3 regions of the Spongiibacter sp. genome follow, and region 1 is predicted to be linked to each of the others. Evidence: predicted binding sites of a transcription regulator. Region 1 holds the regulator's gene; each other region holds the start of a gene.
What was found. The regulator PhoB, encoded in region 1, activates phosphate uptake and scavenging genes when phosphate is short. The targets are predictions, from matches to a motif close to TGTCATAAANNTGTAACA.
Positions count from the first base shown of each region.

Region 2: a site for PhoB is predicted at 3,964-3,981, ahead of AC5DB9_RS09640 (UDP-2,3-diacylglucosamine diphosphatase). Genes of this name have one in related genera too.
Region 3: a site for PhoB is predicted at 3,270-3,287, ahead of AC5DB9_RS09335 (alkaline phosphatase PhoX). Genes of this name have one in related genera too.

Region 1 covers NZ_CFHTQA010000062.1:6,115-14,122, reverse strand. The annotation lists gene AC5DB9_RS15855 (cold-shock protein) at 208-414, opposite strand; gene AC5DB9_RS15850 (YgiQ family radical SAM protein) at 615-2,747, opposite strand; gene AC5DB9_RS15845 (NfeD family protein) at 2,911-3,390, shown strand; gene AC5DB9_RS15840 (SPFH domain-containing protein) at 3,438-4,286, shown strand; gene purU (formyltetrahydrofolate deformylase) at 4,311-5,165, shown strand; gene phoB (phosphate regulon transcriptional regulator PhoB) at 5,244-5,954, shown strand; gene phoR (phosphate regulon sensor histidine kinase PhoR) at 5,964-7,268, shown strand; gene AC5DB9_RS15820 (PstS family phosphate ABC transporter substrate-binding protein) at 7,377-8,008, shown strand, end outside.
Region 2 covers NZ_CFHTQA010000021.1:37,251-45,258, reverse strand. The annotation lists gene AC5DB9_RS09655 (DUF2817 domain-containing protein) at 1-550, shown strand, start outside; gene AC5DB9_RS09650 (alpha/beta fold hydrolase) at 543-1,301, shown strand; gene olsF (bifunctional ornithine lipid synthase OlsF) at 1,338-3,059, opposite strand; gene AC5DB9_RS09640 (UDP-2,3-diacylglucosamine diphosphatase) at 3,075-3,896, opposite strand; gene plsB (glycerol-3-phosphate 1-O-acyltransferase PlsB) at 4,020-6,485, opposite strand; gene AC5DB9_RS09630 (protein adenylyltransferase SelO) at 6,706-8,008, shown strand, end outside.
Region 3 covers NZ_CFHTQA010000020.1:34,308-42,315, forward strand. The annotation lists gene trpD (anthranilate phosphoribosyltransferase) at 1-161, opposite strand, end outside; gene AC5DB9_RS09315 (anthranilate synthase component II) at 176-754, opposite strand; gene AC5DB9_RS09320 (Trp family transcriptional regulator) at 888-1,154, shown strand; gene AC5DB9_RS09325 (anthranilate synthase component I family protein) at 1,163-2,569, shown strand; gene AC5DB9_RS09330 (anthranilate synthase component II) at 2,566-3,225, shown strand; gene AC5DB9_RS09335 (alkaline phosphatase PhoX) at 3,340-4,755, shown strand; gene AC5DB9_RS09340 (DUF488 domain-containing protein) at 4,843-5,430, shown strand; gene AC5DB9_RS09345 (phosphoglycolate phosphatase) at 5,459-6,148, opposite strand; gene rpe (ribulose-phosphate 3-epimerase) at 6,145-6,813, opposite strand; gene murU (N-acetylmuramate alpha-1-phosphate uridylyltransferase MurU) at 6,858-7,514, opposite strand; gene AC5DB9_RS09360 (aminoglycoside phosphotransferase family protein) at 7,520-8,008, opposite strand, start outside.

The DNA.
Region 1 (8,008 bases):
AATGTGGAGAGAAAAAGGGTGGCGATGATGGTTTTTTTCATAACATTCCCAGAAAGGTTATGCAGCGCTGTGCGTGCCGATGCGATATCAGTTCAGAATTAAACTACTAAAAGGAAGTTGGCGCCAACGGGGAGTGTTGGTTTTGCGGAGTGATACTTTTGAGGAGGGGAAGAAAGCAGGCAGCAACCGGCTGCCTGCTCAGCCGTTTTAGATAACGGTTACGTTGGCAGCTTGCGGGCCTTTCTGGCCGCTCTGCACGTCAAACTCTACAGCTTGACCTTCGGCCAGGGTTTTGAAGCCTGAACCATTGATGGCGCTAAAGTGTACAAACACATCTGGGCCAGAGTCTTGCTCAATGAAGCCAAAACCTTTGGTTTCGTTGAACCATTTTACTTTACCAGTGCTTCTGGACATGTTTAAAACCTCGTTTTGTAAGTTTGCCTTGGATGGCTTGAGCTGAGATAGGCAGGGTAGTTATGAAACAGAACGAGGTACTTAAAACGACTTCGTGGTGCTTTTACATAAAACCAAGCTGCATCTATAGCCAGCAAGCTCATTATATACACAGCTTGAAGCGGTATAGAAAGCCTTTTGCAAGGGATAAAATGAATTTTTTATTGCCGTTTTCGCGGAGGCAAACCCGTATGTTGGGTGAGGATTTTGCCTTTCCTGCCGCTCTTGGGCTGCCAGTTAGCCGGTTGCTTGGGTGGAACAAGATGCTTCTTGCCGTAGCCGATTAAATCCCGGCGTCCCATTTTGAGAAGCGATTCACGCAGCGCTGGCCAACCATCGGGGTCGTGATAACGCAGGTAGGCTTTATGCAGGCGACGCTGTTTAAGCCCTTTCGCGCTGAAGACATCTTCGCTTCGACGGCTGACTTTGCGCAGTGGGTTTTTGCCGGAGTAATACATCGCCGTGGCATTGGCCATCGGTGAGGGGTAGAAGGCCTGTACCTGATCAGCCCGAAAGCCATTGCGTTTTAGCCATAGCGCGAGGTTCATCATATCTTCGTCGCGCGTGCCGGGGTGAGCGGCAATAAAGTAGGGAATCAGGTACTGCTCTTTACCGGCTTGCTTTGAGAATTTGTCGAACATCGCTTTGAAGCGATCGTAACTGCCCATGCCTGGCTTCATCATTTTACTTAGCGGGCTGTCTTCGGAATGTTCCGGGGCGATTTTAAGATAGCCACCCACGTGATGAGTGACCAGCTCTTTGACGTATTCAGGGGTTTCCACCGCAAGGTCGTAGCGCAAGCCTGATGCGATCAACACCTTTTTAACGCCTTCCAATGAGCGGACTTCCCGGTACAGAGATATCAATGGCGTTTGATCGGTATTCAGGTTTTTGCAGATGCCGGGGAATACGCAAGACAGGCGACGGCAGCGTTTTTCTATCGCTTCACTCTTGCAGGTGAGTTGCCACATATTGGCGGTGGGGCCGCCCAAATCGGAAATGACGCCAGTAAAACCGGGGGTTTTGTCACGGATTTTTTCGACTTCTTTGACGATGGATTCCTGAGAGCGACTCTGAATGATTCGCCCTTCATGCTCGGTGATTGAGCAGAAACTGCAACCGCCAAAACAACCCCGCATGATGTTGACGGAGTTCCGGATCATCTCGTAGGCGGGGATGCGAGCATCGCCATACTTCGGATGAGGGCGCCGCTGGTAGGGGAGCTCGAACACCCAGTCCAGCTCTTCCGTGGTAAGCGGAATCGGCGGTGGGTTCAGCCAGATGTCCTTGTCGCCGTGTCGTTGCACCAGTGCCCTGGCGTTGCCCGGATTGGTTTCCAGATGCAGTACGCGAGCGGCGTGGGCATAGCTGACGGGGTCTTTTTTTACGGTCTCGTAATCCGGTAAGCGGATGACGGTGTGTTCAGTATCGCGTTCCTGCCGGGCGCTGCGCGGATCGATCAGGGTAACGGTCTGCACCGCTTCTGCGTCAGCCTGTTTGGCATTCTGCTGCTCGGTTTTACAGGCTGGGTCGGCGCTGGTGTCTATGTAGGGGCTGGTGATCGGATCGACTTTGCCCGGTTGATCTACGCTGCTGGAATCGACGACTTGCCAGCCTTGAGGGACGCCATCAGAAATATAGGCCGTACCTCGGAGGTCACGAATTTCCTGCACCGATTCACCGCGGGAAAGGCGGTGGGCCAGGTCGATAATGGCTCGTTCAGCGTTGCCGTACAGCAATAAGTCGGCGCGGGCGTCCATCAGAATGGAACGACGAACTTTGTCGCTCCAGTAGTCGTAGTGTGCGATACGCCGGAGGCTGGCCTCAATGGAGCCAATAATAATCGGACAGTCTTTAAACGCTTCACGGCAGCGCTGAGAGTAGACAATCACCGCTCGGTCAGGCCGTTTGCCACCGACATTATCGGGCGAGTAGGCGTCGTCATGACGCAGGCGGCGATCTGCGGTGTAGCGATTGATCATCGAGTCCATGTTCCCGGCGGCTACACCGAAGAACAGGTTCGGGCGCCCCAGTATTTTGAACGCCTCGGCCGACTGCCAGTCGGGCTGGGAAATGATGCCAACGCGAAAGCCCTGCGCTTCGAGGGTGCGGCCGATGACTGCCATGCCAAAACTGGGATGGTCGACGTAGGCGTCGCCGGTGACAATAATAATGTCGCAGCTGTCCCAGCCCAACGCATCCATTTCTTCCCGGCTCGTCGGCAGGAACGGGGCTGTGCCGAAGCACTCGGCCCAATAGGGGCGATGGCTGAATATGGCCGGTGGTACAGACATGGTTTGGCTACTCTCCGATAAGGAGCGCATTGTACCGGAATTTGCGCCTTTCTGCTGGCTGTGACCAATGAGTTTCCGCGCAATTTTACCGCTGTGTGCTTGCTATTGGTGCTGATCGTGGCTAAATAGTGCCTGCGTTCGTGACAAGGCAAAAGGGGCAGGGATGGAGTGGTTCAATAACACAATTCAATACTGGCACTGGATGGTGTTCGGTCTGCTGCTGGTTGCCAGCGAGGCCGTTGTACCGAGTTTCGTGATGCTGTGGTTTGGCGCCAGTGCGATCGCCGTCGGCCTCATTACGGCGGTTGTGCCTCTGGACTTCAGTATTCAGTTGCTGATCTGGGCCTGCCTGTCGGCGTTTGACCTTTTCCTCTGGTTCAAATTTGTTCATCCACGCATGAAAAACCGCAGCCTCTCGGGTATGTCCAGAGAGCAGGTCGTCGGTCAGGAAGGCATGGTGATTCGTGCCGGTTCCCATGGCGAAGGCGCTGTGCGTTTCAGTATCCCGGTATTGGGAAACGATGAGTGGATGTACATTTGTCGCGAGCCGGTTGCCGTGGGTGACCGCGTTGTTGTGGAAGATGTGTCAGGGAACTCTCTGATCGTCCGCCCACTGGATGCGCGTTTCGGCGCCGCGGACTGATTCGCTCCGCCAACTCGGCGAATCCCACTACTTCAGGAGAGATAACAATGGATGGTTTGGCTGTTACCGGCGCGTTGCTGGTTCTGGTAATCGTAACGCTGGGGATGGGCGTTAAGACGGTCCCTCAAGGCTATAAGCACATCGTGCAGCGTCTGGGAAAATACCACGGCACCCTGAATCCCGGGTTGAACTTCATTATTCCCTACGTTGACCAGGTCGCTTACAAAATCACGACCAAGGATATCGTGCTCGATATCCCTTCACAGGAAGTGATCACCGAAGATAATGCGGTGATCATTGCTAACGCTGTCGCCTACATCAACATCGTATCGCCAGAGAAAGCGGTATACGGCGTTGAGGATTACAACATCGCCATCCAGAATCTCGTTCAGACGGCGTTGCGCTCGATTGTCGGTGAGATGTCGCTGGACTCGGCACTGTCGTCCCGCGATCAGATTAAAGCCAAGCTAAAAGCGGCGATCTCCGATGATATTGCCGACTGGGGAATTACCCTGAAGACGGTTGAAATTCAGGACATTAACCCCTCTCCGACGATGCAGCGCGCGATGGAAGAGCAGGCCGCTGCCGAGCGTCAACGGCGGGCGGCTGTGACCAAGGCGGAAGGCGAGAAGCAGGCTGCGATCCTCGAAGCAGAAGGGCGTCTTGAGGCGTCTCGCCGCGATGCCCAGGCCGAAGTCGTACTGGCCAAAGCCAGCGGGACGGCGATCGAACTGGTCTCCAACGCCGTGAAGGGCGATGAGCTGCCAGTGCTTTATCTGCTGGGCGAAAAGTACACCGAGGCGCTCAAAGAGCTGTCGGCATCTGGCAACGCCAAAACCGTGGTGCTGCCCGCAGATCTGCCTCAGGCCGTGCGCGGAATATTGAATAAAGTCTGATTTAGTAAGGTTTACAGAATTACCATGCAGCACACTTACCGCCTTATCACCAGTTGTCCCGATCGCGTCGGGATTGTTGCCCGTGTCAGCCAGTTTGTGGCAGAACAGGGGGGCTGGCTGACCGAGGCCAATTACCATTCTGATGCCGACAGCAATTGGTTCTTCATGCGCAATGAAATTACCGCCGAGTCGCTGGGCATGAAAGCCGATGCGGTGAGGGAAGCGTTCCGTCCCATTGCCGAAGAATACGGGATGGAGTGGGAACTGGTGGATTCGGCACGCCGCCGTCGCGTGGTGATTATGGCCAGCCACGCCTCCCACTGCATTGCTGATCTGTTGCACCGCTGGCACAGTGGTGAACTGTATTGCGACATTCCCTGTGTTATCTCCAATCACGAAAACCTACGCAGTATGGTGGAGTGGCACGGCATTCCCTTCGAACACGTGCAAGTCGACCCGAATAACAAGGCGCCTGCCCATGAGAAAGTCCAGTCGCTCGCAGCGGCTTACGAAGCGGACTGTATCGTCCTTGCTCGCTATATGCAGATTATCCCCCCGGAATTCTGTCGAGCCTACGCCGGTCGAATGATTAATATTCACCACAGCTTTTTACCGTCGTTTGTTGGCGCCAACCCCTACCAAAAGGCGTATGACCGTGGTGTGAAGCTGATTGGCGCGACCAGTCACTATGTGACAGAACAGCTGGATGAAGGGCCAATTATTGAGCAGGATGTCATCCGAGTGTCACATCGCCACAGCAAAGATGATTTGGTTCGGCTCGGCAAAGATGTGGAAAAGTCAGTGCTTGCCAGAGCCTTACGTAACCACTTGGAAGACCGGGTACTGGTTCACGGCAATAAAACCGTCGTATTCGACTAGACTGACTTGTCATAAAATTGTCATTAAAGACCGTTTAAATGCAGGCTCAAGTACTTAGGCGGCGTTAAAGGGACAAGCATGACGACAACCAAGACCATCCTCATCGTCGATGACGAGGCAGCCATTCGCGAAATGATTCGCGTAGGCTTGGAACTTGCGGGCTACGATTGCCTGGAGGCAGCCAATGCCCAGGAAGCTCACGGCATTATTGTTGATCAGCGACCAGACCTGGTGCTGCTCGACTGGATGATGCCGGTCACCAGCGGTATCGAGTTGCTGCGGCGCCTGCGGCGTGAGGAATTGACTCGCGATATGCTGGTTATCATGCTCACCGCCAAAGACGATGAAGACAACCGCGTGCAGGGGCTGGACGTTGGCGCTGACGATTACATCACCAAGCCTTTTTCCTCTCGCGAACTGCTGGCCCGCATCAAGGCGGTATTGCGCCGGGTGAGCACGCCCGACCAGGAAGAGAGTATCGATGTGGATGGCCTGCGCCTCGATCCCGCCAGTCACCGCGTTTTTGCCGATAACGTGCCTCTCGATATGGGGCCGACAGAGTTCAAACTTCTCAAATTCTTCATGACCCACCAGGAGCGTGCCTACAGCCGTGGACAGCTTCTTGATCAGGTGTGGGGCACCAATGTCTATGTCGAAGAGCGCACGGTGGATGTGCATATCCGTCGACTGCGCAAGGCACTTCTCACAGACAGCCGCGATTTTGGTCAGCTTATCCAGACCGTAAGAGGCACCGGTTACCGCTTTTCAGCAACAGGAGTCAGCGCATAGCGCCGGTTCATGCGGTATTACGATTGGAAGACGGAACTGGTCAGAGTCATGCTGCCGCTGGCAGCTGCTGCGGTTCTGTCGACAGCGTTCGAACTGGGTGCCTGGCCGGTGTTTGTGGTGGCCGCGGGAATCTGCACCTGGCTGCTTTGGCAGCTTCAACGTTTGAGCGACTGGCTATACCGAGGCTCCGGGACGGAGCCGCCAGAGGCGATAGGCATGTGGGGTCAAATTTTCGATACCATTTATGATATGCAGAAGCAGGCGACGGGGGATCACGATCGCTTGCAGGCCATGATTGATTATCTGCGAGCGTCGTTCGCGTCCATGTCTGACGCGGTGGTGATGCTCGATCATCAGGGCAATATCGAATGGTGTAACGATGCGGCATCGGAGTTGTTGGGGCTGCGGCGAGAGGACGATACCGGCCTCCAGCTGCTCAACCTGATTCGTGCGCCATCATTTGTCGGCTATTACGAGGCCGAAAAATACGGGGCACCGCTGGAAATGGCCTCCCCGGTGAATGCAGACATTCAGCTGAGTATCAGTATCAGCTTCTTTGCCGAGCGTAATCGCCTGCTGTTTGCCCGGGATATCACCCGGACTTATCGCCTTGAAAAAATGCGCAAGGATTTCGTGGCGAACGTATCCCACGAATTGCGCACCCCTCTGACGGTTATCAATGGCTACCTCGAAACCTTCGCGGAACACGGCGGCGAAAATCCGCGCTGGGATCGTGCTATTGAACAAATGCTGAAGCAGTCTCGCAGAATGCATCACCTGATTCAGGACCTGATGCTGCTGTCGCGACTGGAGTCGGTGCCCAAGCCCAAAGAACAGGATCGTATTGTCTTGCGACCTCTGCTGGAAATGGTCCGAGAAGAGGCGCTGGCGGCGGCGAAGGGTGATCGCAGCATCGAAATAGAATGCGACGACAGTATCGTACTGAAAGGGCAGGCGACGGAAATACGCAGTGCATTGTCTAACCTGGCCGTCAACGCTGCCCGTTACACCACTGAAGGTGACCGCATTGTGCTGCGCTGGTACCAGACCGACAGTCATGCGGTGCTGGAAGTCCAGGACAGCGGTATTGGCATTGAACCGCAATATATTCCCCGCTTGACCGAGCGCTTTTATCGCGTGGATCAGAGTCGCTCGCTGGATACCGGCGGCACCGGGCTGGGCTTGGCAATTGTCAAACATGTACTGCTTCGACATCGCGGCGAGCTGAGGGTGCGCAGTCACCCCGGAAACGGCAGTACCTTCAGTTGTCTGTTCCCCAAATCCTTGGCAACGAAGGCTGAATCTGCAGCGTGACAACGCTGTAATAAAAGCTACGCTGCCTGTAACAATTTAGTCATATTTCGTCGATAAAATGACGGCCGTGTTAAATCTACGACCTTTTGCATGACTTGGGAGACGACGGTGAAACTCAAAAATTGCCTGATTGCTGCAGTAATTGGCCTTTCTTCTTCACTGGCCAGTGCCGCGACCGATGTGGATGCGGGCCTGCCCACCTATGAAAAAGCATCCGGCGTTTCCGGAAACCTGTCCAGCGTTGGCTCGGATACGCTCGCAAACCTGATGACGCTGTGGGGCGAGGATTTCAAGCGCAACTATCCCAACGTCAATATTCAGATTCAGGCTGCGGGGTCTTCCACTGCGCCGCCGGCGCTGACAGAAGGCACGTCCAATATGGGGCCAATGAGCCGCAAAATGAAGGACAAGGAAATAGAAGCCTTTGAAGCGCGTTTCGGCTACAAGCCGACGGCCGTCCCGGTGGCCATTGACGCCCTGGCTATCTTTGTCCACAAAGACAACCCCATCGATGGTATGACGCTGGCCGAGGTGGATGCGATCTTCTCCAGCACCCGCAAATGTGGCTACCCGGATGATGTTCGCCGCTGGGGGCAACTGGGTATGACTGGCGCCTGGGAAGGGCGCGATATTCAAATGTTTGGCCGGAACTCGGTATCTGGTACTTACGGCTACTTCAAGGGTGAAGCGCTGTGTAAAGGGGATTTCAAAAACGGTGTGAACGAGCAGCCAGGATCGGC
Region 2 (8,008 bases), on a different contig from region 1:
TGAACCGGAGTTTCAGGTACTGGAATCACTGATTCGCCGACACAGCCAAGCAGGCAGAACGATGATTGCGATCGACTTCCACTCCGGTTTCGGCTTTCGCGATCATCTGTGGATTCCCCATGCCTACCGCAAGGAAGCCATCGACGACATCGGCAGCTACGTGGCGCTCAAACTGCTCTGGGAGCGCAACTTCCCCCACCACAATTACGCCTTCGGCCCCCAGGCAATGCACTATCTCAGTCACGGCGATATGTGGGACTACTTTTATCTGCGCTGTCGCGAACAAGGTGTGAAGCTGCTGCCACTGACACTGGAAATGGGAAGCTGGTTGTGGGTGAAGAAACACCCCCGACAATTGTTCAGTTTTGCCGGGCTGTTCAATCCTACGGTGCCCCACCGCCATGCGCGGGTGTTGCGCGGCCACCTGTTGCTACTGGATTTTATGCTGGCGGCCTGCCGCAATACCGAACAATGGCAGCCACGGGGCGAACAGGAAATGCAGCTTCGCCAGATCGCCCAAAGCCTTTGGTATCGACAACTCGATGACTGAGCTATCGCTGCCCCGGCATTGGCTGTTCCTGCGCGGCCTGTCCCGCGAGAGCGGCCACTGGCAGCCCTTTGTGGATGACTGCGCTGCGCGCTTGGGCTGGCAGTGTCACACGCTGGACTTGCCCGGCTTTGGCAGTGAGCATCAACGCAGGTCCCCGTTGACCATTGCAGAGATCCGCAGCGATCTTCAGCAACGCTTCGCCTTGCCCGACGATGAGCCCTTCGGGATTGTCGCGCTGTCGCTGGGGGGCATGGTCGCCTTGGACTGGCTGCACACGGAACCCCAACGCATCCGCCAGCTTATTTTGATTAACAGCAGCAGTGGTGACTGCCCGGTATGGCAGCGACTTCAGCCCCGCGCACTACCCCAGGTCTTTCGCGGTCTGGTCTCGAGACACGCCAGCACTCAGGAGCAGGCCATTCTGAAAATGGTCAGCAACCGGCACGGCAACAACGCCGCGCTGCTCAGTCGCTACGTCGAGCTGCGCAACCAGCACCCCATCCAGCGCCGCAATGTGCTGCGCCAACTCTGGGCTGCCAGTCGCTTTCGCGCGCCACACACATTGCCCGCCGATCGCTTGCTGTTTCTCGCCAGCCGCGCTGATCACATGGTGAGCTGGCAGTGCAGCCAGCAACTCGCCGACCGCTACCAGGCGCCTGTTGCGCTGCACCAGAGCGCCGGACACGACCTGCCGCTGGATGACCCGGATTGGCTAATCCAGCGCTTTGAAGATATTGCGGGGAAGGAATAAGCAGGCGGCCAGACAGGCCGCCTTCGGGCACAGCTTCTACTGGCCGAGATAGCGCTTGCGACGCGCTGGCTTCATTTTCTCGATATCCACCAGCACCAGACCATCAATACAGTCGGCAAAATCCGGATCGATATTGAAATCGGCAAAGCTGACACCACCGGGCTCACAAAGCTCAGTATACTGCTTGTACAGCGTCGGCACCGAGCAGCCCAGTTCGGCCAGCATGGCCTTTAACTCAGCAAATTCCCGCCGGTAGTCGTCGCCCTTGAAACGCGTAACCGCCGACTCGCTGCGGTAAGGCATTTTTGCGCTGGCCCAGTCAGGATCGACCGCGCCGGACTCGCTGGAAAAATAGCAGCTATAGAATTCCAACAGGGCATCTTTGGCGGCGCGAGGCAGTTCATCACTCAGGCTGACGGGGCCAAACATATAACGCAGCTCGGGGTAGCGAGCCAGGTATTTGCCCACACCCTGCCAGAGGTAATCCAGGGCATTGCGCCCCCAGTAGCGAGGCTGGATAAAACTGCGGCCCAGTTCCACACCCTGCGCAAACACGGCGTTCGCCGCATCGGGCTGGTAGTCAAACAGGCTGGCACTGTAGAGCGTCTGCCCCGGCTCCAATGCCGCGACACGCTTCAGGCGATAGGCGCCCACCAGTTCAAGCTGGTTGTCGTCCCACAGCACGATGTGGTCGTAATAGGCATCGTAGGCGTCTACGTCGCGACGCAGACCCGTGCCTTCGCCCACCGCGCGGAAGCTGATTTCGCGCAGGCGACCGATCTCACGCATGATGCAGCAGTCGCCGCTGTACTCGTAGCGATAAATATCCATGCCATCGCGGTTGCTGCCCAGGTGTTCGCAGTCACGAATGGCGCTGCGCAGTTCCCGTCGGTCCTCCGGGTGCGCTACCGGCTGCGCCTCGGGCATAAAGCAGGGCTCACCACGACGGCGGCGCTTGCCGATCTTGTAAAGGTGGCGCTTGAACAGGCGCACTTTGGCCTGCGTGGTCAGCGGCAGATCGCGGTAGAGAGAAGGATCAATAGCCGGGCCGATGCTGACGCGCACGGTGCGGTTGTTCTGTTTGAACATTTCGCGGATCAGCCACAGTGTCGACAGCGGCTTGGCCAGCAGCGACAGTGCATAGAAAAACACCGAATTCCTGGCGTTCATGTGCACTGGCAGAATCGGCGCATTGGCCCGCTCGGCAAACTTGATAAAGCCCGCCCGCCAGCGACCATCGCGAATGCCCGACGGGCTGAAACGCGAGACTTCACCGGCCGGGAAAATAATCACCGCGCCATCGCCTTCCAGGTGCTCGTGGATGGCCTGAAGATTTTCCCGGCGATTGCGTTTACCACTCATATTGTCCACCGGCAGCAACATGCTGCGCAGCGGCTTGAGGGCATACAGCACTTCGTTAGCCACGACTTTCACATCGCCGCGCACTTCAGATACCAGCTTCAGTAGGGCCAGTCCGTCGAGGCTGCCAATAGGATGGTTGGCAATGATCACCACGCGCCCCGTGACCGGAATACGCTCTTTGTCGAGGGCACTGACCGCGTAGCCAAAATCAAAATAGTTCAGCACCTGCTCGACAAAGTCCCTGCCACGCAGATGCGGGTAATCCCGCTCGAACTGTTTGAACTCGGCCTCGTGAAACAGGTAACGCAGCAGCGCAGTGAGCGTGCGTTTAATATGGGGATTGCCCTTGGCAATACGGGGAAAACGTTCGTCGATAACCGAATCTACGGAAATCATATTGTCACCTCGTTGTTATCCGACCCGTCGCAGCGGCAGCACGTCTGCCACGGGTTTTGCAGCGGGTTCACCAACCCTTGCCAACATCTGGCGGGTCTCGGTCCACTGCAGTAATTCCAGCTCACCGTCCTCGCCCTCAGCCAAGAGCGTGCAGTTCTCAATCCAGTCGCCATCGTTGCAGTACAACAGTCCGTCGATATCCTTGAGTGCAGGCTGGTGGATATGTCCGCAGATCACGCCATCCAGACCGCGCTTTTTGGCTTCCTGCACGGCCGCGGCTTCAAACACGTCGATCACCTGACGGGCATTGGGGATACGCTGCTTGATATAGGTCGCCAGCGACCAGTAGTGATGGCCAAAGCGGCGGCGGAAGAAATTGGCCCAGCGATTGAGAAACAGCAGCAGATCGTAAGCGGCATCGCCGACCAGATTCTCCCAGCGGCTGAGCTGCATGTGTTCATCCAGGCAGTCGCCGTGAAACATCAACAGACGCTTGCCTTTGAGGGTGGTGTAAACCGCTTCTTTGCGGATTTCGATAGGCCCGAAAATATGCCCGACATAGTCGCGGAACGGTTCGTCGTGGTTACCGGGAATGTAAACCACCCGAGTGCCGCTATTGGCCTTGCGAAACAGGGTGCGCAACACCTCGTAGTGACTGGCAGGCCAGTACAGCGTGCGGGACATGGCCCAGAGATCGACCACGTCGCCCACCAGATAAATGGTGTCGCATTCAATGTGATTCAGGCAGTCCAACAGGTACTCGGCGCGGCAATCCTTGAAGCCGAGGTGGATATCGGAAAGCCATAGCGTTTTGTAGCGTTTTACTTGCTCGGTCACACCGGGCGCCTCTGTCGTTAAATTGATGACAGGCTAGAGCGCAACGATGACAAAGGCGGGACGGTTCTGAGGCAGATTTATGACAACCTTGCCCACCGGAACCGGCGGTGGGCAAGGCGTCGTTCAGCTGTCGCGGTTCATGGTGGGCTGGCGGATTAACTGCAACATACTTTGCTGGACATCGGGCCCCAGCAGGGCGACCCAACGCTGGCTGAACAGTTGCAGGCGGGCATCGCAGCGTACCCAGCGCTCGCCGTCACGATTTTCCTCATACAGCAAATTCTGGGCAATCAGGGTATCGAGGTATACCCGGAACAGGTTTTTATCAAAGTATTCCGGCGCTTCCCGTCCGCTGACAATCGACAGCCGCTGGGCCATAACGATCAGGTTTTCTTCCACGGCACTGCGCGGCGCGGCGGTTTCTCCGGGCTCATGCACCAGCAGGAGACTGCTCATGGTGTAGCGCTCAAAGGTCTCACGCAAAATCCTCCCCAGACCGGTCAGCACCGCGTAGGCATTGCTGCCCACTTCCGGGCGAGCCAGCACTGACTCGCCGCGACGCAGCAGCAAGCCCTGCTCGACCAGATTGTCGATATGCCGGTCCACGACATCATCGCAGTTGTTTAAATCGACCCGCAAAAACAACTCGCGCTTGAGGAAGGGCAACAACTGCATGCAGGATTCGCGCAATTCATCGATGCTGACCTGCTCACTGTGGCGGAAGAAACGCGCGATCAGACTGGGCATCGCCAGCACATGCATCACCGAGTTGCGGTAATAGGTGAGCATCACCGCCTCTTTACCTGTGGCGGTAATAATCGGCCCCCAAAGGTGATCGATGCGCGACAGCCCCGCCGTGCGTGCTGCAGCGTCGAGAATTTCCCGCGCGCTGCCCTCCGGCAAGGTGACATCCGCACTGTAGGGCAGGCGCTTCAGCAGCGCGACAAAGGCGTCGATCTGGTTCAGCAGCTCATCTTCGGCCATGGCACGCTGGGGGCTGGACAACAGAATCATCGCCACCAGACCGATGGGGTTAATGACAGCCGCCGAATTCACCCGCTCCATATTTTCCTGGGCGATGTGGTCGACAACCGCAGGGATAAAGCTTTCGTCGCCGCTTTGCAGCTTGCTGCGCCACTCCGGCTCGATGTGGCTCAGGCAGTCTTCCAGCGCAATCGGCTCACCAAAGGCCACATGGGGGCTGCCGTAAGACGACTTGAAAATCCTTGTGGCCTTGAGCAGACCGCCCGCTGATTCGCTCTGCTTGGCGGCACCGCGCAGTTCCTTCACGTAGGACGCGCCTTCCACCAGCTTGTCGTAGCCCACATACACCGGCACCAGCGCGACCTTCCGCGCCGGCTGGGCGAGGAAGCTTTCCACCGTCATCGCCAGCATGCCCTTTTTAGGTGGCAGCAGACGACCGGTACGGGAACGCCCGCCCTCCGGGAAAAACTCCACGGGGTAGCCCCGCCCCAGAATGACATCCAGATAGCTGCGAAACACCGCACTATAGAGTTTCTGTCCGGCAAAGCTGCGGCGAATATAAAAAGCACCGCCCCGGCGCAGCAGACCGCCTACCGGCCAAAAGTTCAGGTTCACCCCGGCCGCAATATGTGGCGGCACCAACCCTTGCGTGTAGAGGCCGTAGGAAATCAGCAGATAATCGAGGTGGCTGCGGTGACTCGGCATGTACACCAATTGCCGATCGTTGGCAGTGCGGTTCAGACGCTCGACATGGTGCAGGCGAATGCCGCTGAAAATCTTGCGAAATACCCAGCTAAGAATCAGATCCAGCACCCGCAAAATCCGCGAGTCGAAATTGGCCGCCACTTCATTGGCCATCTTGCGGGCTTTTTTCTCGATTTTTGCGGCACTGAGTTTTTCTTCGGCCTGCTCCTCCTGCATGGCTTCACGCACAGCGGGCCGACGCAGTACCAGATTGATGATCTCATGCCGCGACAGCAGACTGGGGCCCAGAGAGGCCGTTTTGCGGCGACTGAAGTAGAAACTCAGGGTGCGGGCCAGCAGCACGGCGGCCGCCTGCGGCTCCTGCGTGCGCGCCACCAGCTTCTGGAAATTAACGGGATAGGCAAAGTGCAGCATCACGTTCTTGCGCTGGGCAATAATCACCAGCAGCTTGCGCAGGGCACCGGCGCGCTCACCGTCGCCCAGCAACAGTTTGAGAAACGAGGTTTCGCTGCCGGGGTCACGTCCCCAAAATACCGACACGGGCACGATCTGCAAGCTCTGCTCACCCTGCCCGGCCATCAGCGTTTCCATGGTCGCAGTGCTGCGATCCGCACCGCGATCTCCGGCAATTACCGGCAAATACAGGCAGCCCGCCTTTTCCGCCACAGGCAGTTTGCCGGGCGTACGGTGCAGCGGGGTGAGCCCCTCGGCGCGCAGAATCCGCTCCAGCAGAAACCGGTCCGTCCAGCTATAGGTGCGCAACACATAACACACGGGACGCCCCTCCACCGCGTCACGCAAGCCATCGTCGACCTGCACAATATTGGGCCTTACCAGCGCCAGTACCGGCGTTGACACCAGGCGGCAGAACATGAAAAACAGCTTGGTATACCAGGACATGAATGTGTCGCTTCCCACAGTGGCTTGCCCGATGTCTCAACAGCTGAGCACCCGGTCTGAATAATCAATGCGCGGCAATTTTACCCTGCCAACAGCAACCGCGTCGCCTGTTAGCAGCAATTTCACTCTGCGCACATCGCAAGTGCACAGGGCCCCGCGTACAATCTACGGGTGCTTCGTGACAAAGTATTTGCCCAACACCAACACAAAAGGCCCCGCTATGAGCGCCGTTCCCATCGCCTTCGACAACAGCTACCTGCAATTGCCGCTGCGCTTTTATCACCGCCAGACCGCCAGCCGCACTCCCGATCCGGCCCTGATTTTGCTCAATACTGCGCTGGCAGAGGAACTGGGGATAGATCCCGACTGGCTGCGCAGCCCGGAAGGCGTAGCGGTGCTGTCAGGCAATGCCGTGGCCGACGGCAGCGACCCTATCGCCTGCGTATATGCAGGCCATCAGTTTGGCAACTACAACCCTCAGCTCGGCGATGGCCGGGCACTGCTGCTGGGCGAGGTGATCGATACGCAGGGCCGGCGCCGTGACCTGCAACTCAAGGGGTCTGGCCCCACGCCCTACTCCCGTGGCGGCGATGGTAAATCCCCGCTGGGGCCGGTGATTCGCGAATATCTGCTCAGCGAAGCCATGCACCGGCTGGGTGTACCAACCACTCGAGCACTGTCAGCCATGAGTACCGGCGACAAGGTGTATCGCGAGCGAGCACTGCCCGGCGGTATTCTCTGCCGGGTCGCCAGCAGCCATATCCGCGTGGGTACCGTGCAGTATTTTGCCGCCAGCAACGACGAGGGAGCCCTGCGCCAATTACTCGACTATGTCATTGCCCGGCACTATCCCGCTGCCGCCGAGGCCGATTATCCCTATGAGCAACTTCTCGATGACATTAGCGCGGCACAAGCCGCGCTGATTGCCCGTTGGCAGTCGCTGGGCTTTATCCACGGTGTCATGAATACCGACAATATGCTGCTCTGCGGTGAAACCATCGACTACGGTCCCTGCGCCTTTATGGAGGCCTACCACCCCGGCACCGTGTTCAGTTCCATCGACCATCAGGGTCGCTATGCCTTTGGTAACCAACCCGCGATTGCCCAGTGGAATCTGGTACAACTGGCACAGGCCATACTGCCGATACTGCGCCGTGAAGGAGAGAGCGACCTCAAGCCCGCCGTGGAGCGCGCACAGAACAGCCTGAATGCCTTTACCTCGCAGTTTTTCAGCGCCTATCGACAGCATATGGCCAGCAAACTGGGCCTGAGCCACGCGGATGAGGCCGACGAACAGCGCTATCAGGCGTTTTTACAATTGCTGCAGGATCACGACAGCGACTTCACCCTCAGCTTCCGAGCCCTGCGCGATCGCGCAGCGCAGATCGGCGGTCTGACCGTCAACGATGCGATTGACGAGCTGTTTACCCTGCCCGCTGCCTTTGACGACTGGCTCGCCGACTGGCAACAGCGCCTTGATCAAGATTCGATGTCAGCGAGTGAACGCGACAGCATAATGCGCC
Region 3 (8,008 bases), on a different contig from region 1:
TCGTCCAGGCTCTCGCTTTTCATGCGCAGGCCCATCAGAAACGCGCCAATCTGTGCCTCGCTGCACTGGCCGGTCATAATGTCGCGCATCACCGCCTGCATTTCCTCGGTGGTCAAATCCAGCTGTTTGATGACTCGCGCCAGTGCGCCTTTGATATCCATGGTTTCGCTCATTATTAGCGCTCCAGAAAATTCTTTAACAATGCGTGACCCTGCTCGCTCAGAATCGCCTCGGGGTGAAACTGCACGCCCTCGATATCCCATTCGCGGTGGCGCAGCCCCATAATCTCGTCGACCTCGCCATGCTCGTCCGCCGTCCAGGCGGTCACTGCCAAACAGTCCGGCAAAGCGGCTGACTCAACGACCAGCGAGTGGTAGCGGGTAGCGGTAAACGGCGCGGGCAAGCCACTGAACACACCCTCACCGCGATGGTGAATAGCCGAGGTTTTGCCGTGCATCACCCGGCGGGCGCGAACCACGCGACCGCCAAATACCTGGCCGATACACTGGTGGCCCAGGCACACACCGAGAATCGGTATTTGCCCGGCGAAGGCCGCAATCGCCGCCATCGATACGCCCGCCTGGTCCGGCGTGCAGGGACCGGGCGAGATCACCAGGTGACTGGGCGCCAGCGCGCGAATCTCGTCAACGCTGATCGCGTCGTTGTGCACCACCTCTACCGCCGCGCCCAGCTCGCTTAGATACTGCACCACGTTATAGGTAAAGGAGTCGTAGTTGTCTATCATCAACAGCATTGCGGCTGCTCCCGCCTGAAAGCCCCGGACCGACCGCACCGGATGCGAAGCGGCATTGTACGCAAGCCCCGCCGTGAAAACATCTGCGACACCGCGCTTGAACTTGGCGCGATTTGTGATAGTGTACTAGTACATGAATACATCGCGCAACACTATGGATAAACACTACCAGCGGGAATTGATCGAACACCTGCTGACGGCCCGTGATCCGGACAGCCTCGAACAGCTGCTCAGCGACCTGCTGACCCCGTCCGAGCTGCTGGAGATCAGCAAGCGCCTGCAGATTTTCAAACTGCTGGCCGCCGGCTTGCCGCAACGCCAGATTGCCGAACAGCTCGGCGTTGGGATTGCCACCGTGACCCGTGGTTCCCGCGCCCTCAAACAACATTCACCGGAATAAGCGCCCTTATGAGCCAGACACCGCCGCGCATTTCACTGCCGCGCAAACCCCACTACACCACGCTGACGGCAGACTGCGATTTCTTCAGCCTGTTTAAAAAGATCGAGCGCCGCTACGACAACTGCTTTTATCTGGAGTCGCTGGGCGAAGACAGTCATATTGCCCGCCATTCGATTATCGGTTTCGATCCGGAAAAGCTGCTCTACGCCAACGGCAATACCCTGACCATTGAAGAGCGCGACGGCAGCAAGGTCGACTACCCCAGCGAGAATCCCTACCAGCTGCTGCGCGAGATCGTTCCCCAGAACATCATCTCGCGCAAATACGCAGGCGGCCTCACCGGCTATCTGGGCTACGACGCGATGAACTACTTCGAGCCCAGCCTAAGCATTCAGCACAGCGAGCTGTTCGATGCCTTCCGCTTCGGCCTGTTCAAAGACGGCCTGATTCTCGACAAGATGACCGGTGAGGTTTTCTACTTTTACTACAGCGACAGCCGTCTGGCAGAAATCGAGGCCCTGTTGAGCGCCGACGACGTGGTGAACGGCCCGTTGAAAATCACCGCCATGGGCGAAACCATGAGCCGCGAAGATCATCGCTCAGCAGTGATGAAAGTGAAGCAGGATATTATCGACGGCAAAATCTTTCAGACCGAAGTGGGCTTTAAAAAGCGCTTCAAGCTGGAAGGCGACACCATCAATATTTACGAGAAGATGCGCGAGATTAACCCTTCGCCGCAGATGTACTACGTAAAATTCGGTCAGCAGAAACTGATTGGCGCCAGCCCCGAGTTGCTGTTCCGCCTGCGCCAGGGCGAGATGGAAACCTTTCCACTGGCGGGCACCACCAAGCGCGGCGCCGACGAAAAAGAAGATACCGCACTGGCCCGCACCCTGCTTAACGACCCCAAGGAAATTGCCGAGCACAATATGATTGTTGACCTGCACCGCAATGATATCGGCCGGGTCGCCGAGTTTGGCACGGTGAAAGTGCGCAGCCTGATGGACATCAAACGCTTCAGCCACGTGCAGCATATTTCCAGCGAAATTGTGGGCATTATCGCTGAGGGTGAAGACATGTTCTCGGCACTGGCGAGTAATTTCCCGGCGGGCACCCTCACCGGCGCGCCCAAAATCGAGGCGATGAAAATTATTAACGCCCTGGAAAACGACGGTCGCGGCCCCTACGGCGGCGCGGTCGGCCACTTCTCCTTTAACGGTGACTGCACCTTTGCCATTCCGATTCGCACGGTGTTTGCCAACGGTGAGGAGGCCTACGTGCAAACCTGTGGCGGCAACGTCTACGACTCCAACCCCGACGATGAGTACGAAGAAATCGTGCGCAAATTTGCTGGCACCAAAAAAGTCTTGGATGCCTTTATGGACCACAGCGCCGACCAGGGGGCCGCATCGTGAAAGTACTGATTATCGACAACTACGACTCCTTTACCTACAACCTCTATCAGTACATCGGCGAAATTCTCACCTCCGAGAAAAACCGTGGCGCGGTGGACGATTTCAGCATTGTGGTGAAACGCAACGACGAGCTGAGTCTCGCGCAAATTCGCGAAATGCAGGCCGACCGGATTATTGTCTCACCCGGCCCGGGCTCGCCGGATGACGAGCACTATTTCGGTGTTTGTGCGCAGGTGATTGCCGAACTGGGCAAAACCACGCCGCTGCTGGGCGTCTGCCTGGGTATGCAGGGCATTGTCCATGTGTTCGGCGGCAAGGTCGTTAAAGCCCCGCGGCCCATGCACGGCAAAATCAGCCCCATCAGTCATAACCGTCAGGGCATGTTCGCCAACATTCCCGATCAACTGGAAGTGATGCGCTACCACTCACTGATGGCCGAGGCCGAATCCTTCCCCGAGTGCTTGCAACTGACAGCGCTGGTCGGCGACTTCCCGGCCAGGGAATTCGATAATTTATCGCGCATCCGTCAGGGCGGTGATTTTGAAATCATGGGAATTCAGCACCGCGACTACCCTATCTTCGGCATTCAGTTTCACCCGGAATCCTTTGCGACCGAGGGCGGCAAGGAGCTGATTCGCAACTTTCTGTTCGCTTGAAGACGACTGTTAGCGGGTGACGTTTTACACCCGCTACATCACACTTTCATCAAACTGCCATACTTTTCCTCTAGCGTATTCGGCTTTGTCTTTGGCCGTTTACAGGAGGATGTCGTGACGTCAAAAAAACTCATCAGCAGTCGCCGCCAAGTACTGCGATCCATGTTTCTGGGCTCAGTTGCCCTTGGCATATACGGCTGTGGCGGCTCGTCCAGCTCATCCAACAACAGCTCCACCCCTGACACCCCGGACGTTCCAGACGTGCCCGATGTCCCCGACGTTCCGGACCCGGTAGTTCCGGCCACCGAACTGCCGCTCCAGGCCGGCCCCCTTGCCAATATCGGCAATCTGGTTGAATCCGATGTCGACGGCACGCTGATTCCCGAGGGTTTCTCTATTCGCCGTGTGGCGCGAGCCGGTTTTTCGCCGTCCTTTAACTTCACGCTCTGGCACAGCAACCCCGATGGCGGCGCCGTGTTCCAGGCCGATGACGGCGGCTGGGTCTATGTCTCCAACAGTGAATCCACCCCCGGTGGCGTCGGCGCGCTGCGCTTCGATGCCAACGGCGATATCAGTGACAACTACCGTATTCTTCGCGACACCCGCAACAACTGTGCAGGCGGCGCGACGCCCTGGCAAACCTGGCTGTCCTGCGAGGAAGTCAGTGACGGTCAGGTTTACGAGTGCGACCCCTTTGGCAGTGCCGACGATGCCGTTGCCCGCCCGGCGCTGGGCATCTTTAATCACGAGGCCGTCGCCGTCGATCTGCCAACGCGCACCCTTTATCTGACAGAAGACAGCGGCAGCGGACGCCTCTACCGCTTCACCTCGGTCGGCGCCAAGACGTCGATCAATGGCAAGGAAGGTCTCGACCTGGACAACGGCCTGCTGGAGGTTCTGGAAATTGAGGGCTTCGAGGCCGGTGGCTATCAGGAAGACCTCGACGTCGCCCGCAAACTGCACAAGGTGAAATGGGTCGCGGTACAGTCCCCGGAGCGCACTCAGGCCGAGGTGCGCAGTGAAATTGAAGCCACGGGTGTCGGCGCACCCGGCACCGTATTCAAAGGTGGCGAAGGCATCTGGACTCAGGAATTCCCCGAAGGTCAGCGCCAGACCGTCGATGGCAGCGACCACCCCTTGCGTGCGGTGATCTTCTTTGCCTGTAAAGGCGACAACCGCGTGTATGCGCTGGACGTCGACAACGAGCTGATCGAAGTCGTGTTCGACAACGAGCAATTGACGGCCGTCGACGAACTGCCCTACGACGATGTCGACAACCTGGTCGTCAGCCCCGCTGGCGATGTGATTGTGGCCGAAGACGGCGACGCCATGCGGCTGATGGTGATGATTCCCAACCAGCCCGCGAAAATCCTGCTGCAGGTACCGGGTGGCGAAAGCGAGCTGACCGGACCGGCGTTTACCGCCGACGGCAGTCGCCTGTACTTCAGCTCGCAGCGCGGCCCGGTCAATCTCGGCATCCCCTGGTTTGGCACGACCTACGAGCTGACCATCCCCGAGGAGTACCGCTAGTCACGCAAGCAACGCAGGGCAGACGCCACGCCCTGCGTTGCCGCCATAGCCGGTGTACAATGCTGCGCTTTGCACACCGACCTGCCCATGCCCGAGCTGTTCTCCATAGGCTATGCCACCAAACCGCTGGATACCTTTCTGGCGCAACTTCGCCAGCATCGGATTGATGCGATCGCCGACGTGCGCTCGGTGCCCTACAGCAAGGCCTTCCACGATTATCACCGCGAGCCACTGGCCGCTTCTTTGCGCGCAGCCGGTATCCATTACGTATATCTGGGGGATGAACTCGGCCCGCGCTCCAAAGACCCTGCCCATTATGATGACCGCGGACAGGTGCAGTTTGACCGTCTGCAAACCGCCGAGCTGTTTTTGAACGGCATCGAACGGGTGTTTGCCGGAATGAAAAAATCCCTGCGCATTGCGCTGATGTGTGCGGAGAAAGACCCGGCGACCTGCCATCGCAGCCTGCTGATCGGTCACTACCTGCTGCACCAACGACAGCAGCCAGTGCTGCATATCGAGCACGATGGTGTATTGGAGGACGAAGCCGCGCTGGAGCGGCGGCTAATGCAAATTCAGAATATTCAGCCGGATATGCTTACCCCGGAATGCGCCTGCCTGCCGCTGGCCTGGCAGGCGCAGTGTCGACAGCACGCCTACCGCAAACCCGACTGAATTCGCCGGGACGCGACAGCATGACGACCTAGACCAGGTCGCTGAAATGATCGACCAGCAAGTCGGCACCCGCCTCTTGAATCGGCGCGCCGTGGTTATAGCCGAAACTGACACAGGCCGCGGGCATGCCGAGCGCATGCGCCGCCTGAATATCGTTGCTGGAATCACCAACCATCACCGCATTTTTCGGCGACACCCCGAGCTGCTCACACGCCAGAACCAGCGGCGCAGGATCAGGCTTTCGAGTCGGCAGAGTGTCCCCGCCGACCACGACCGGCAGCAACTCCTGCAAATCAAAGGTGGCGAGGATAGGATGGGTGAAACGCTCGGGTTTATTGGTGACACAGGCCAGTTTAATGCCTGCCGCCTGCCAGTACTCCAGCGCCTCGCGTACCCCGTCAAACAGGCGACTGCGCGAACTGCTGTCTTCGGCGTAGGCGTTGTAGAACGCTTCCAGCAACACGCGCTGCTGAGCCTGTGGAGCCTGCTGCTCACTGACTTCCAGCGCCCAGGTCAATGCCCGCTCAACCAGTTTAGGCGCGCCATTGCCCACCCATGTCCGCACACGCGCCTCGCCAGCAGGCGGGTAGCCGCAAAATTCCAGAGCGTGGTCCATCGCCGCGGCCAGATCGGGCACGCTATCGACCAGCGTGCCGTCCAGATCGAACAGCAGTGCCTGCAACGGTGCCTCGCCCAACAGCGTTTGCAGACGCATCATACGCTGGCCAGTTCGCTGCGCATGTTGTCGATCACCGCGGTGTAGTCATCGGCGTTGAAAATTGCCGAACCCGCAACAAAGGTGTCGGCACCGGCCGCCGCGATTTCAGCAATATTCTTGGCGGAAATCCCGCCGTCCACTTCCAGACGGATGTCGTAGCCGCTGGCATCGATCATGGCGCGAACTTCACGCACTTTATCGATAGTTGAAGGAATAAACTTCTGTCCGCCAAAGCCGGGATTTACCGACATCAGCAGTACCATGTCGAGTTTGTCCATCACGTATTTCAGTACGTCAGGGCCAACGGCAGGATTCAGTACCAATCCGGCCTTACAGCCCGCATCGCGGATCATCTGCAGAGAGCGGTCTACGTGAATAGAGGCATCCGGGTGGAAGGTGATAATACTGGCACCGGCTTCGGCAAAGTCACCGATCAGGCGATCGACGGGCGACACCATCAAGTGCACATCAATGGGCGCTTTCACCCCGTGATTGCGCAGCGCCTTACACACCATCGGGCCGATGGTGAGATTGGGCACATAATGGTTGTCCATTACATCGAAGTGAACAATATCCGCACCGGCTTCCAGCACGGTGTCCACTTCCTCGCCCAGGCGGGCAAAGTCGGCAGAGAGAATTGAGGGGGCTATCCAGTAGTCGGCCATGGTCGATCCCGTATGCAGTGTCGCGGCAGAAAAGAGTGCGTAGTTTACGCAGAGCGCAGCTCGGCATCCAGCGCAGCGAGGCGTTCCGGCGTTCCGATATCCCACCATTGACCGCGATGAAGACGGCCGCTCAACTGCGATCGAGCCATTAAGGCCTGCATCAGAGGTTTCAGAGGGCGGCGCCCTGGCGCCAGTCCCGCAAAGCATGCCGGCTGCCAGACACTCACCCCGGCAAAGGTGTAGCGCGGCTCGCCCTGTTCACGAAGCAGGCCGTCGTCGCCCAGTGCAAAGTCACCAGCGGGGTTGTGTGCGGGGTTGTCCACCATCAGCAGCTCTGCACCGGCTGGCCGAATCGCCCGCAGAGGCGCAAAGTCGATATCGCTCCACACGTCACCGTTAAGGAGGAGGAAGGGCACGTCGCCCAGCAGAGGTAACGCCCGCACAATGCCACCGGCAGTTTCCAGCGGCTGTTCCTCCACCGAATGCGTGATCTGCAAACCGTAGCGCGTGCCATCGCCGAGGTAATCCACAATCTGCTCAGACAGCCAGGCACTGTTGACCACCACCTCGTTAAACCCCGCAACGGCGAGCTTCTCCAGGTGATAATCGATCAAGGGTTTCCCCGCGGCGCGCAGCAGTGGCTTGGGGGTGGTCTCGGTCAGCGGGCGCATGCGCTCGCCAAACCCGGCGGCGAGGATCATTGCCCTCACAGGCGCAGTTCCCGATACCAGGGCTGCGCCGCCGCCAGCGGCAACAGCCGTGTTTCAAACCAGCGCACAAATTCATCAAATTCGGGATACTGCCGCGCGACCGACAGGGTATAGGCAATGACTAATGGCAGATCGTCGAGGTAGGCCGATTTGCCGTCACGCAATTTAAGACGGGCAAAAATTCCCAGCACTTTGATGTGCCTTTGCAGCCCCATCCAATCCACATCGCGGGCAAACTCGGCGGCATCCGGCATCGACTGCCCGGCCGTCAGTGCCTGCTGGCGATAGGCCTCAATCCACTCGCTGACACGGGTGGCAGGCCAGTGGATATAACAGTCGCGCAGCAGTGACACGAGGTCGTAACTGACCGGGCCGCGCACGGCATCCTGAAAGTCGATCAGTCCCAGTTCGTCATTCTCCAGCAGCATGATATTGCGACTGTGGAAATCCCGGTGCACAAAGCCCTGCGGCTGGGACATCGCCCG